Regions from separate parts of the Thauera mechernichensis genome, predicted to be linked through region 1. Evidence: predicted binding sites of a transcription regulator. Region 1 holds the regulator's gene; each other region holds the start of a gene.

Evidence for each region. Region 1 encodes sigma-54, which starts transcription at its own class of promoters, with help from an activator protein. Its sites were predicted from a motif close to TGGCACGCTTNCTGCTNA; they were not measured.
Region 2: a site for sigma-54 is predicted at 1,081-1,098, ahead of flgG (flagellar basal-body rod protein FlgG). Genes of this name have one in related genera too.
Region 3: a site for sigma-54 is predicted at 1,289-1,306, ahead of P7F68_RS13145 (circularly permuted type 2 ATP-grasp protein). Genes of this name have one in related genera too.
Region 4: a site for sigma-54 is predicted at 1,307-1,324, ahead of P7F68_RS19685 (phenol hydroxylase subunit). Genes of this name have one in related genera too.

What each region holds. Positions count from the first base shown of each region.
Region 1 covers NZ_JARQZE010000003.1:187,436-189,634, reverse strand. Annotated here, with positions in the region: gene hpf (ribosome hibernation-promoting factor, HPF/YfiA family) at 1-217, opposite strand, end outside; gene P7F68_RS05875 (RNA polymerase factor sigma-54) at 235-1,701, opposite strand; gene lptB (LPS export ABC transporter ATP-binding protein) at 1,724-2,199, opposite strand, start outside.
Region 2 covers NZ_JARQZE010000002.1:290,213-292,411, forward strand. Annotated here, with positions in the region: gene flgE (flagellar hook protein FlgE) at 1-277, shown strand, start outside; gene flgF (flagellar basal-body rod protein FlgF) at 321-1,055, shown strand; gene flgG (flagellar basal-body rod protein FlgG) at 1,219-2,001, shown strand; gene P7F68_RS04265 (flagellar basal body L-ring protein FlgH) at 2,012-2,199, shown strand, end outside.
Region 3 covers NZ_JARQZE010000009.1:63,684-65,882, forward strand. Annotated here, with positions in the region: gene P7F68_RS13145 (circularly permuted type 2 ATP-grasp protein) at 1-1,246, opposite strand, end outside; gene P7F68_RS13150 (transglutaminase family protein) at 1,395-2,199, opposite strand, start outside.
Region 4 covers NZ_JARQZE010000032.1:1,871-4,069, reverse strand. Annotated here, with positions in the region: gene P7F68_RS19690 (aromatic/alkene monooxygenase hydroxylase subunit beta) at 1-956, opposite strand, end outside; gene P7F68_RS19685 (phenol hydroxylase subunit) at 987-1,250, opposite strand; gene P7F68_RS19680 (2Fe-2S iron-sulfur cluster-binding protein) at 1,528-1,863, opposite strand; gene P7F68_RS19675 (sigma-54-dependent Fis family transcriptional regulator) at 2,119-2,199, shown strand, end outside.

The DNA.
Region 1 (2,199 bases):
CCGCGTACAGGTCGGCATCATCGCTTTCGACGAAGATGTCCTTGCCGCGCACGTGCAGGGTGACCTCGGCCTTCTGCTTGAGCTTCTCGACCGAGAGGATCACCGCGACACTGGTGACGTTGTCGAAGTGACGGATGACGCGATCAAGCTTGGAGGTGACGTAGTCGCGAATGGCCGGAGTGACTTCGACGTGGCGCCCGGTGATGTTGAGATTCATGTTGACTCCTGTTTTTGTCAGATGGATTTGCGCAGGCTGACCGGCGGGATATTGAGGGATTCGCGATACTTGGCGATCGTGCGCCGTGCGACCACGATACCCTGCTGGCCAAGGACTTCGGCAATCTTGGCGTCGGACAGCGGTTTCTTGCTGTCCTCGGCGTCGACCAGTTGGCGAATCAGCGCGCGAATCGCCGTGGACGAGGCCGCTCCACCGGTGTCGGTGGCGACGTGACTACCGAAGAAATACTTGAGTTCGAACACCCCGCGCGGACTCGCCATGTACTTCTGCGTGGTCACGCGCGACACGGTGGACTCGTGCAGCTCGAGTTGGTCCGCGATCTCCCGGAGGGTGAGTGGTCGCATTGCCACCTCCCCATGATCGAAGAACTGCCTCTGCTGGTCAACGATGGCCTGGGACACCCGGAGGATGGTGTCGAAGCGCTGCTGCACGTTCTTGATCAGCCAGCGTGCCTCCTGCAACTGTCCGCTCAGGCCGCCACCCTGGCCGCGGTTCTGCTGCAGCAGGCTGGCATACAGGCGGTTGATGCGCAGACGCGGCATTGCCTCCTGGTTCAGGCTGACCGTCCACCGCCCGCGCAGCTTGCGTACGACCACATCCGGCAGTACGTAGCGCGTCTCGGCGTTCGAGTAACGCGAGCCGGGGTGGGGGTCGAGGCTGCAGATCAGGGCATGGGCGGCGCGCAGGGCTTCGTCGTCGCAGCCGGTCAGCTTCTTGAGCTTGACGAAGTTGCGCTCGGCGAGCAGCTCGAGGTGCTTGTCGACGATCTCGAGCGCGAGCGTGCGCGTCGCCGAAGCCGGCAGGGTACGGAGCTGCAGCGACAGGCATTCGCTGGGGCTGCGCGCGCCGATGCCTGCGGGCTCGAGGTTCTGTACGTGGCGCAGCGCGATGTTCAGGTCATCGACATCGACGTCGGCGTCGTCCGGAAGCAGTTCGAGGAGCTCATCGAGCGGCTGGTGAAGGTAGCCGTCGTCATCCAAGGCTTCGATGATGAAGCGCACGAGGGCGCGGTCGCGGTCTGACAGCGGCGACAGCGACACCTGCTGGTCGAGATGGTCACGCAGGGAGACGCCAGCCGCCTGCAGTTCCTGGTAATCGACGTCGTCGTCGTCCTCGCTGCGGCTCGATGCGCCGCTGCCGACATTGGACCAGTCCATGCCTTCGTCGGCGCTGCCATGGTCGGCATGGTCGCCGGCCTCGCTGTCCGCAGCGCTGGCTGGCGCCTCGGGGGTGTTTGCCTGTTGCTGTCTGGCCTCGTGCTCGGGGGGGCTGCCCGGTGGTAGCGGTGGTACGAACTCGACACCGTCGCCGTCGCTGCGCTCGAGCATCGGGTTCTCGAGCAGGAAGCGCTCGATCTCCTGGTTCAGCTCGATGGTCGACAGCTGCAGCAGCTTGATCGACTGCTGCAGCTGCGGCGTCAGGGTAAGGTGCTGGGAGAGCTTGAGCTGGAGGCTTGGTTTCATCGCTGTCGACGCGCGCGCGGATTCACAGGCGGAAATGCTCGCCCAGGTAAACCTGGCGCACCCTTTCGTTGTCGATGATCTCGGCCGGTTCGCCGCTTGCCAGTACCCGGCCCTCGCTGATGATGTACGCACGATCGCAGATGCCGAGCGTCTCGCGCACGTTGTGGTCCGTGATCAGCACGCCGATGCCGCGCTCCTTGAGGAAGCGGATGATCTTCTGGATGTCGATGACCGCGATCGGGTCGACCCCTGCGAAGGGTTCGTCGAGGAGGATCAGGCGCGGGTCGGTTGCAAGTGCGCGCGCGATCTCGCAACGTCGGCGCTCGCCGCCGGAGAGTGAGACGGCGGTGTTGTCGCGCAGGTGGTTGATGCCAAGCTCGAGCAGCAGTTCGTCGAGCCGGGTCTTCACCTGGTGCGCATCGAGCCCCTGGAGCTCGAGCACGGCACGGATGTTTTCGGCCACGGTGAGCTTGCGGAAGACGCTCATCTCCTGCGGCA
Region 2 (2,199 bases), on a different contig from region 1:
CGCGATCGTCAACCTGACGACCGTGCGCAACAACAACGGCTTGTCGCCCATCGGCAACAACTACTGGGTCGAAACCCCGGAGTCCGGCGGCTTTGCCCGCGGCGAGCCGGGCAACGGGCTCAATGGCGTGATCTCGGCTGGTCAGGTCGAGGAATCCAACGTCGATCTGACCCAGGAACTGGTGCAGATGATCATCCAGCAACGTAACTACCAGGCCAACGCGCAATCGATCCGCACCCAGGACCAGATCCTGCAGACGCTGGTGAATCTGCGCTGATGCCTGATCTGGCTGCCGGCCGACAGAACGAAGGGAGTCGAACATGGATCGCCTGATCTACACCGCGATGACCGGTGCCAAGGGCACGATGGACCAGCAGGCGGCGGTGTCCAACAACATCGCCAACGCGGCATCGACCGGTTTCCGCTCGCAGCTGCACAAGCTGAGAGCGGTCGAGATCCAGACCGAGGCCTTCCGCACGCGCTCGTTCGCGGTCGACGCCAGCATCGCCAACGACTTCGCTCCGGGGCCGATCCAATATACCGGACGGCCCTACGACGTTGCGCTCGAGGGCAAGGGCTGGCTGGCCGTTCAGCAGCCGGACGGCAGCGAGGCCTATACCCGCAATGGCAGTCTGGCGCTCAGCCCGGCAGGGGTGTTGCAGACGCGCGATGGCTTGCCCGTGATTGGCGACGGTGGCCCGGTGACGTTGCCGCCCGATACCGAGATCGTCATCGGCCGTGACGGCTCGATTTCGTCCATCAACCCCGACGACGGGGTCGTGAACCTCGTCGGCCAGCTCAAGCTGGTCAATCCGCCCGAAGCCGATCTCGTGCGCGGGGACGATGGCCTGTTCCGCCTCGCCGACGGTGCCGCCGCGCCGGTCGACCCCAATGTCCAGGTCGCAGGCGGCTACCTCGAGGGCAGCAATGTCAACGTGGCTGACCAGATGGTGCAGATGATCTCGCTGGCGCGTCAGTTCGAGATGCAGGTGCGCATGCTGCAGAACGCCGAGGCCAATGACCGTGCCGCCAGCCAGGTGCTGTCCTGGCGTTGATGTCCTGCCCGCGGGGCGCGGCGATTAGCACGGTTTTTGCGTTGCTTATCGTGCAATCGCCTGGCCCGTCCGAGGGCTAGACTGATCCCGTGAAATTGCGGCAAACGCCGCCACCCTGCGGCAGCCTTTGCCGCAGCGGCAAGGCAGAACAGAGGACTTCATCATGATCCGCTCGTTGTGGACCGCCCGTACCGGGCTGGATGCCCAGCAAACCTCGCTGGATGTGATCTCGAACAACCTGGCGAACGTGTCGACGAACGGCTACAAGCGCCAGCGCGCGGTGTTCGAGGACCTGTTGTACCAGACCATCCGCCAGCCCGGCGCGCAGACAACGCAGCAGACCCAGGTCTCGAGCGGGCTGCAGATCGGTACCGGCGTACGCCCGGTCGCCACCGAGCGCATCTTCACCCAGGGCAGCCTGCAACAGACCGGGGGGGCGCTCGATCTCGCCATCCAGGGCAACGGCTTCCTGCAGATCTCGATGCCCGACGGCTCCACCGCCTATACCCGCGACGGGGCGCTGCAACTGGACAACCAGGGCAACGTCGTCACCGCCAGCGGCTATCCGCTGCTCGACGCCATCCAGATCCCGGCCAATGCCCGCTCGATCACTGTCGGCAAGGACGGCACGGTCACCGTTACCGTGCCGGACCAGGTCGAGCCGCAGCCGGTGGGGCAGATCCAGGTGGCCACCTTCATCAACCCCGGTGGCTTGCAGAGCGCGGGGGAGAACCTGTTCTACGAGACCGCATCGAGCGGCGAGGCGACGCCGACCGAACCCGGGACCAATGGCGCCGGGGTGATCAACCAGGGTTACGTCGAGACCTCCAACGTCAACGTCGCCGAGGAGCTCGTCAGCATGATCGTGACCCAGCGCGCGTACGAGCTCAATTCGCGTGCGATCTCGACATCCGACCAGATGCTCGGTCGGCTGACCCAGCTTTGAGGGCGCGGCCATGTCCGTCATCCGCAGCTTCGCACTCCTGGCCCTTGCACTGCTGTCGGGGTGCGCATCCATCGACAGCGTCCCGCCCACGGCAGTGCATCAGCCGATGAGCGTGCGCCCCGGCGAGCGCATGGCCCAGCCACCGGCCAACGGTGCCATCTACCAGGCTGCGGCGGCGAGGCCCCTGTTCGAGGACAG
Region 3 (2,199 bases), on a different contig from region 1:
AGGTCGATAGCGACAGGGTGGGCTGGGCGATGTACTTCTCGGGCGCGGCCAGAATGCGGGCGCGGAACTCCTCGATCTCCGCGCGCGTTGCCGCCGGCCCGACCAGCATGCCGTAGCCGCCGGCGCCATGGACCTCCTTGACCACCAGCTCGGACAGGTGGGCAAGCGTGTAGGCCAGGTCCTCGGGCTCGCGCAGCATGTAGGTCGGCACGTTGTTGAGGATGGGCTCCTCACCGAGGTAGAAGCGCACCATCTCCGGCACATACGGGTAGATCGACTTGTCGTCGGCCACGCCGGTGCCGACGGCATTGGCAAGGGTCACTCGCCCGGCGCGGTAGGCCGACATCAGGCCGGGCACGCCGAGCATGGAATCGGGGCGGAACACCTCGGGGTCGAGGAAGTCGTCGTCGAGCCGGCGGTAGATCACATCCACCCGCCGCGGCCCCTGGGTGGTACGCATGAATACGGTGTCGTCCTTGACGAACAGGTCCTGGCCCTCGACCAGTTCCACCCCCATTTGCTGGGCGAGGAAGCTGTGCTCGAAATAAGCGCTGTTGAAGGCACCCGGCGTCAGCAGCACGGCCGTGGGGTCGAGCACACCCGCGGGCGCCACCGCGCGCAGGGTCTCGAGCAACAGATCGGGGTAGTGCTCGACCGGCTGCACGTTGTAGCGCGAGAACAGGTCGGGGAAGAGCCGCATCATCATCTTGCGGTTCTCGAGCAGGTAGCTCACCCCCGAGGGCACGCGCAGGTTGTCCTCGAGCACGTAGTACTCGCCCTTGCCGTCCGCCCCCGCTGCACGCACCAGGTCGATGCCGGCGATCATCGCGTACAGCCCTCCGGGCACTTCCACCCCCTTCATCTCGGGGCGGAACTGGGCATTGTTGAGCACCTGCTCGGCCGGCAAGCGGCCCGCGCGCAGGATTTCCTGGCTATGGTAGATGTCGGCGAGGAAGGCATTGAGTGCGCGCACGCGCTGGCGCAGGCCGGTCTCGAGGGCGCTCCACTCGTCGCCGGGGATGATGCGCGGCAACAGATCGAAGGGGATCAGCCGCTCCTTGCCACCGCCCTCGCCATAGACGTTGAAGGTGATGCCGACACGGTGAAAGGCGATGTCGGCTTCCTTGCGCTTGCGCGCAATGTTCTCGCGTGGCATCTGCTCCAGCCAATCGGCGTACGGGCCGTAATGCGCCCGCACCGTACCGTCGGCAGCATGCATTTCGTCAAAAGGTCTGGCGGCTGTCATTGTGCTGTCTGCGCTCATGATTGGACTCCCTTGAGCGAGCATTCAGCATGAAGCGTGCCATGCACTCCAGGCGCGCAGTTGCGCGCTCTGCGGGCTCACGAGCGGGAGTGCACCGGCTTGGTGCGCACCAGGATGCGCTGAGCGTGCATCAATTTGGTGCGCACACACCCTCATCGGTCGGTGTCACCGTCACCGCAACCTCGACACTGTGCCCCCCCCCGCCCAGGATCACCCCCCGCAGCGGCGCCACGTCGCCATAGTCGCGCCCCCAGGCCAGGGTGATGTGATCCGCACCCGGCTGCAGGTCATTGGTCGGGTCGACCTCGATCCAGCCCAGGCCGGGACACCACACGGCCACCCAGGCATGCGAGGCGTCGGCGCCCACCAGTCGCGGCTGCCCCGGCGGCGGCTGGGTCAGCAGGTAGCCCGAGACATAGCGCGCCGCCAGGCCGAGCGCCCGCAGGCAGGCGATCATCAGATGGGAGAAGTCCTGGCATACCCCGCGCCGCTTGGCGAAGACCTCTGCCACCGGCGTGGCCACGCTGGTGGCAGAGGCGTCGAAGCGGAAATCGGCATGGATGCGCGCGCACAAGGCCAGCAGCGCGTCCACCAGCGCGCGCCCCGGCGTGAAGCAGCGCGTCGCATAGCCTGCATAGGCAGCAGCCTCGTCGCCCAGCGCCACATAGGGCGAAGCGAAGCGATACTGCCCGGCGTCGCGCGCCTCGGGCTGGAGGGGTGCATGGCCGGACAGCCCATCGCGAAGGTGGTCGCGTGCGTCCTCCCAGCTCGGTCCGCTGCCCGCGGCCGGCCAGTCGCGAACGCCGACGCGGACGCGGCTGTGAGCCCGCACAAGCAGCCGGTCGTGCGGCGTGTCGAGCGCGAAACGCGTTACCGGATTGCCGAAGAAATCGACGGCAGCGCTGCGCTGGGCGGGGGCGGGAGACAGCTCCAGC
Region 4 (2,199 bases), on a different contig from region 1:
TGCTGGACCACCTCGGCCAGGGCCTCGTCGGCGCGATCACCCAATGCAATGCGGCCAACGGGCAGCAGCGCGGCAGCAGCACGGTCGCGCCAGTGCGTCAGCCAGCCGGCCATGACAACCTTGTTTTCCGCCGACTCGCTGGCCGCGATCTTCACTGTGGCATCGACCCACTTACGGGTTTCGGCAAACCAGTCGGTCATGAACTGAGTGAGCATCGCCACCGGCGTGCCGCCCTGCGACGAGAGCACATCGTCGATGATGGTTTCGTACACCAGCGCGTACAGGAGGCCGTCGAGCGCAGCGTTCTGGGCGACGAACAACTCCACCGGATCCTTGATGACGAAGGTGTCCTCGACGTAACGGCGCAGCCCCTGCCAGGCGTCGTCCTCCACCCAGGCCCGCTTCGCCTCCTCGAGCGACTCGACATCGCCCAGCAGCAAGCCGACACGGGTGATGTACTGCGCGATGCCGAGCTGATCCATCGCGTGATAGATGTGTGGCTGCGAGAAGCCGGTACCGTAGCTGTAGGCACAGACGCTGGCATTGTTCATGTTCGAACCCCAGGCGACATGGCGCAGCGGCAGCAGCACCTTGAGCACGGTCTCTCGCACCGATTCAGGCAGCGTCGCAGCCAGACCACGGTTCTCCACGAAGTCGAAGTTCGCCTCCGCGGTATCCTGCTGCTTGGCGCGTGCCATGGTGTAGGCGCCGTAGTAGAACTGGCGTGGATCCTTGAACGCATACCAGTCCGCCATCTTGATCGCGGTACGCGAGGCATCGTAGATGTCGTGCTCAGGATCCCAGGTCGGCCGGTAATGGAAGTTGGCCGTTTGCTGCATGTCGAGCGTGCCTTCCTGATAACGCGACGCCGGTTTGTCGCCCCCAATGCGGCGTGCGATGTTGTCGAAGGTGTGCCGCAAAGGCTTGATTGACACCGTGCGCAAATCGATCTGCATGAACTCTCCTCCTTATGATTCGTAAGCGATTCAACGGAATCGCTGGTGGGTTGCCTGGTGCAGGCTCCAGTTCCAGTCGGCGTTCTCGGCCGCGTCCGAGGCCTCGCGAGGACCGAGATGGATGACCTCGTTGGCTTCGCAGAACGCCTTGAACGCCTCGGCTGGAAGCAACATCTCGGCGAACAGATCCGGCTCTCCGATCGCAAACTCGAACTCGATGAAACCGTCGGGTCTCCGCTCGATGAGGCGCACGTACTTTCTACTGACGTCGATCACAGGCGCTTGCTTGTCCATTTGGCGAGGTCCCTCCCGTTCGAACTGGTGAATGCTGGGGTGCTTCTGCAGGGAGCTAAACAAATTCCGTGCCAATCTCACAACTCCGAGCATTTACGCGCACTAAGCCATGTTCTCGAGATTTACAGCGGAGACGGAGGAAGATTCCTGTTGATGAAATGCTCAAACAGAAAACTCGCTTGATCATTTGATCAATTCCATTTATTGCCATGCACCATGAAAAAAGGGCTGGTACGCCAACGCGTACCAGCCCTTTCGCAACCCGAGCAGGCCCGGACTACGCCTGCCTTGGCCCATCCACCGCGGGCCTCTTCAACGCCTTCAACATCTTGCCCTCCACCTTGAGCTCGAGGTCGCTGTCAGGGAACAGCTTGCACGCAAGAACAATCCCGACCGCCTCTTCCGCCTCACTTACGCAGGCCCTGCTCATCTTGCGCGTGTGGTAACGGCCGGCGGTCACCCGCACCTTGCAGACGCCGCAGCCACCACCGCGACAGCCCACCGGAATGCCCTTGCGCCCCAAGACTTCCATCGCCCGCAACACGTTATCGTCCGCGCCACAGCGCACGAACTCACCGCTGTCCTCGATCAATACCGAAAACTTCTCTACCACTTTGCTCCTCCTCCTCGCCATTCTTGTCGTACAGGTGTGAGCAGAACGTGCACCGCACCTTCTCACCACAACCCCACTCAAGAAATATACCACCCAATTCCTTTTTCTCGAGATTTTGCTTACTATTCGAACAACGCTGGAGTTCTCCTGTACCCGTGTGTCAGGTAAGCTCCCGAATGACGTGTCGCGTACCGCTACGCGAACACCAAGGGCTCGCCGGAGAGTGGGCATTGAGGCAGGACGAGGAGGAGAGGCTTGAGTTCCATCCATTACCCGGAGAGCACCGACCTACGCGGCCTGCTCAAGTTTGCCCCGGAAGAAGGACTGATCTGGCTG